One region of the Streptomyces sp. NPDC102274 genome, then DNA from elsewhere that is predicted to be linked to it. Evidence: predicted binding sites of a transcription regulator. Region 1 holds the regulator's gene; the other holds the start of a gene.
What was found. Region 1 encodes HrcA, which represses chaperone genes, less so after heat shock. Its sites were predicted from a motif close to TTNGCACTCNGNNNNNCNGAGTGCNAA; they were not measured.
Positions count from the first base shown of each region.

Region 1 (2,390 bases):
GCGCCGAGGTGCCCGGCGCCGCGCCCTCTCCCGAACAGGTCGTACAGACCACGGCCGTGTCGACCTGGATGTCCTTGGTCGTACCGAAGGCCGACTCGTTGAGGTCGATCTCCAGCCGGATCATCGCGTCCTGGCCGCGCCGCGTCCGCGACCGCGGGCCGCGCTGCGACGCCGTACCGAAGAACGCGTCCATGATGTCGGAGAAGTTGCCGAAGCCACCGGCTCCGAACCCGCCCGCGCCCCCGCCACCGCTCTGCGAGAGGGGGTCACCGCCGAGGTCGTAGACCTGCTTCTTCTGCGGGTCCGACAACACCTCGTAGGCGGCGTTGATCTCCTTGAAGCGCTCTTGCGTCTTGGGATCGGGATTGACATCCGGATGCAGCTCGCGGGCGAGTCTGCGGAATGCCTTCTTGATCTCGTCCTGAGATGCGTCGCGGCGCACGCCGAGTACGGCGTAGTAGTCCGTGGCCACTTACGACTCCGCCAGGATCTGTCCGACGTAACGTGCCACTGCGCGTACCGCTCCCATCGTTCCGGGGTAGTCCATGCGGGTCGGTCCGACCACGCCGAGTTTGGCGACTGCCTCGTCGCCCGAACCGTAGCCGACCGCGACGACGGACGTGGAGTTGAGCCCCTCATGGGCGTTCTCGTGCCCGATACGTACGGTCATGCCGGGGTCCTTGGCCTCGCCGAGCAGCTTGAGGAGCACCACATGCTCCTCCAGCGCCTCGAGCACCGGCCGGATGGTCAAAGGGAAATCGTGTCCGAAGCGGGTGATGTTGGCGGTACCGCCGATCATCAGCCGCTCCTCGGTCTCCTCGACCAGGGTTTCGAGCAGGGTCGCGAGCACCGTGGTGACGGTCCCCCGGTCCTCCTGCTCGAAGGAATCGGGCAGGTCCTGCACCAGCTGCGGGACATCCGCGAAGCGGCGCCCGACCACCCGGCTGTTGAGCCGGGCCCTCAGGTCCGCGAGCGAGGTCTCGCCGAAGGGCGCGGGACAGTCGATCATGCGCTGCTCGACCCGTCCGGTGTCCGTGATCAGGACGAGCATCAGCCGGGCGGGCGCCAGCGCCAGCAGCTCCACATGCCGCACCGTCGAGCGGGTCAGCGAGGGGTACTGGACGACGGCGACCTGCCGGGTGAGCTGCGCCAGCAGTCGTACCGTACGGCCCACGACATCGTCGAGGTCGACGGCTCCGTCCAGGAAGTTCTGGATGGCGCGGCGCTCCGGCGAGGACAGCGGTTTGACCCCCGCCAGCTTGTCGACGAAGAGCCGGTATCCCTTGTCCGTCGGGATGCGGCCCGCGCTGGTGTGCGGCTGGGCGATGAAGCCCTCGTCCTCCAGCACCGCCATGTCGTTGCGTACGGTCGCTGGGGAGACACCGAGCTTGTGCCGCTCGGTGAGCGCCTTGGAGCCGACGGGCTCTTCCGTCCCGACATAGTCCTGGACGATGGCGCGCAGCACCTCCAGCCTGCGTTCGCTGAGCATCGCACACCTCCAGCTCTCGTCCGTCGTCCGGCTTTGGCACTCGCTCTGGAGGAGTGCCAGCACTCCCCCAGCCAGTGTACGGCCGTGGGGTACACCCCTAGCAAGGGCAGCCGACCACGCTACCCCGCGATCGCACTGGTCGTTGCCGATAGCGTCCCGTAGCGTCCCGGTATGAACGTGCCCATGAACATCCCCTGGGAAGAGTCCGGGTGGGAACGACTTGCGCCAGGGGTGGGGCGGCTGCGGCTGCCGGGATGGGACGCGACGACCGGACTGGCCGTCGGCACCGACGCGGCACTGCTGTACGACACGGGCTCCACGCTCCGCGAGGGCGTCGGGATCCGGGCACGGACGCGAAGGCCGCTCGGCGGCCGGCGCGTGACGCATATCGCGCTGAGCCACCCGCACTTCGACCACGTGCTGGGGACGGCCGCGTTCGCCGGGACCGAGGTGTACGGGGCCGTGGGCATGGCGGAGCTGCTGACCGGGGACGCGGCGGGCCTGTACGAGGACGCCGTACGCCACGGGGTCGCCGCCGCGGAAGCCGCCGAGGCGGTCGATCACCTGGTGGCGCCCCGGCACGCGGTGTCCGGGGAGGTGACGCTGGACCTGGGCGGCCTGCGGGTCCTGCTCGTGAACGCCGGGCCCGGTCACACCGCCCACGATCTCGCGATGCTCGTGCCGGGCTCCCCTTCGGTGGTCTTCTGCGGCGATCTGGTGGAGGAGTCCGGCGAGCCGCAGGCGGGCCCCGACGCGGTCCCCGCGCGCTGGCCCGCGGCCCTGGACCGGCTGCTGGCGCTGGGCGGCGAGGACGCGCTGTATGTGCCGGGGCACGGGGCGGTGGTGGACGCGGCGTTCGTACGGGCGCAGCGCGACGCGCTGACCGCGCGTGCCGGGGCGT
Region 1 is NZ_JBIWLW010000005.1:264,001-266,390, forward strand. It holds gene dnaJ (molecular chaperone DnaJ) at 1-472, opposite strand, end outside; gene hrcA (heat-inducible transcriptional repressor HrcA) at 473-1,489, opposite strand; gene ACIRQP_RS09765 (MBL fold metallo-hydrolase) at 1,673-2,390, shown strand, end outside.

Region 2 (2,390 bases), on a different contig from region 1:
GGCGATCTTGCCCTGGTGGACCAGGATGTACGGGTCGTCGAGGACGGCCTCCATACGCTCCTGGTCGGTCACCATGTACGGGGACAGGTAGCCCTTGTCGAAGGCCATGCCCTCGGTGAAGTCCAGCTCCAGACCGAAGGTGTTGGACTCCTCGACGGTGATGACACCGTCCTTGCCGACCTTGTCCATCGCCTCGGCGATCAGTTCGCCGACCTGCTCGTCCTGGGCGGAGAGCGCGGCGACGGCGGCGATGTCGGACTTGTCGTCGATCGGGCGGGCGGTCGCGAGGAGCTCCTCGGACACGGCCTTGACCGCGGCGTCGATGCCCTTCTTCAGGGCGGCCGGGGAAGCGCCCGCGGCGACGTTGCGCAGGCCCTCGCGGACCAGCGCCTGGGCCAGCACGGTGGCGGTGGTGGTGCCGTCACCCGCGATGTCGTTGGTCTTGGTCGCCACCTCCTTCACCAGCTGGGCGCCGAGGTTCTCGTACGGGTCGTCGATCTCGACCTCGCGGGCGATCGTGACACCGTCGTTGGTGATGGTGGGGGCGCCGAACTTCTTGTCGATGACGACATTGCGGCCCTTGGGGCCGATCGTCACCTTCACCGTGTCGGCAAGCTTGTTGACGCCGCGCTCAAGGGCGCGACGGGCGTCCTCGTCGAACTTCAGGATCTTCGCCATGGGAGCTTCTCTGTCCTCTCAATGAACTGCGCCCCTGTCCGCCCGGCAATCGCAGGGGGGCCAGGGGCGCAGTCCAAAAGCAATTAGGTGAATTACTTCTCGATGATCGCGAGTACGTCGCGAGCCGAGAGGACGAGGTATTCCTCGCCGCTGTACTTCACTTCGGTGCCGCCGTACTTGCTGTACAGAACGACGTCGCCGACGGAGACGTCGAGCGGAAGCCGCTCGCCGTTCTCGAATCGGCCCGGGCCCACGGCCAGGACGACGCCCTCCTGGGGCTTCTCCTTGGCGGTGTCCGGGATAACCAGGCCAGAGGCCGTGGTCTGCTCGGCGTCGAGCGGCTGGACCACAATGCGGTCCTCGAGCGGCTTGATGGCAACCTTGGTGCTGGCGGTCGTCACGATCCGACCTCCCCCTTCGGAGATCTCACGGGGTTAACTGTCTGAGGGTGGCGACCAGATAGATCCGTCGTCGCGGGTGCCGGACCTGTCAGTCGCGCTTTGGCACTCTCCAGTGGGGAGTGCCAGACCCGAGACTATGACCGCGATTAGCACTCGGTCAAGCGGAGTGCCAGTGAGCGCGTTCGTGGCGGATCTTTCATCACTACGGAAACGCAGCTCCGGGGGCCGGGGTTCCGTACGAGCCGGGCAGCACCGAGGGGCAGTGCCGGAGCGGTGGCGACGGCGGCGAGGGCGCGGACAGCAGCGGGGACGGCGGCGCGGACAGCGGCGGGGACGCGGACGGGGGCGCGGGCGACATCTCGTGCAGCCCGCAGACGGGGCGGTGGGGAACGCCCGGCGCGGACGGGTCCACGGACCCGTCCACCGATCCCGGTCCGGGCCCCGGCAGCGGCACGGGCACCCGGGGCGGGACCGAGGTGTGCGGGCCCACCCGCTGCGCCGCCTTGCGGCCGAGCCGTTCGATCGGATCCATCGGGTCCATCACGTCGGCCGACTGCGCGCAGCCGGCCGCGAGGAGCGCACCGGCTGCCAGCACCCCGGCCAGCAGCCGGTGCGCGGGTTTCATACGTAGTCCTCCAGCTTGCCGACGGCGTACCCCTTGTCCGTGACGACCTTCATGACATGGCGGATCATGTCGGGCATGGAGCCCTTCCACTCGTCCCGTCCGCGGAAGTGGGTCAGGATGATGTCGCCGGGGTGCATGTCCCGGTCCCACTCACGCCACTCCATGTGGTCCGGGAACGCCTCGGACGCCCAGATCGGCGCGGCCTTGATCCCGCACTCCTTCGCGGCGCGCAGCGTGTCGGCGTTGTAGTTGCCGTACGGCGGCCGGAAGAGCGTGGGCCGCTTCCCGTAGTTCTTCGCCAGCAGATCCTGCTGTCCGCAGATCTCCCGCTTCTGCTCCTCGTACGACAGGCCGGGCATGTACGGGTGGTTGAGGGTGTGGTTCTGGATGGCGACCCCGCGGTCCCGCATCTGCCTGAAGTAGCCGTAGTTGTCGTTGATGACGTAATCGCTGAGGAAGGCGGTGTAGGGGATCTTCAGTTCGCTCATCATCCGCAGCAGCTCGGGGTCCTTCTCCGAGCCGTCGTCCATCGTCAGGAAGACCACCTTCTTGCCGTCGACCGGCACGGTGGTGAACAGCGGCGGCAGGTCGTCGCCGCCCTCGACCTCGAAGCCCTCGCGGGTGGTGATCTCCGGCTTGACGGCGGGCGGCCGGGGCTCGGGCAGAGGGGTGCTCGCGAGCCCCCA
Region 2 is NZ_JBIWLW010000004.1:268,905-271,294, reverse strand. It holds gene groL (chaperonin GroEL) at 1-678, opposite strand, end outside; gene groES (co-chaperone GroES) at 771-1,079, opposite strand; gene ACIRQP_RS07865 (hypothetical protein) at 1,282-1,704, opposite strand; gene ACIRQP_RS07860 (polysaccharide deacetylase family protein) at 1,701-2,390, opposite strand, start outside.
Region 2: the regulator HrcA is predicted to act here: its motif matches at 1,226-1,252, upstream of groES (co-chaperone GroES).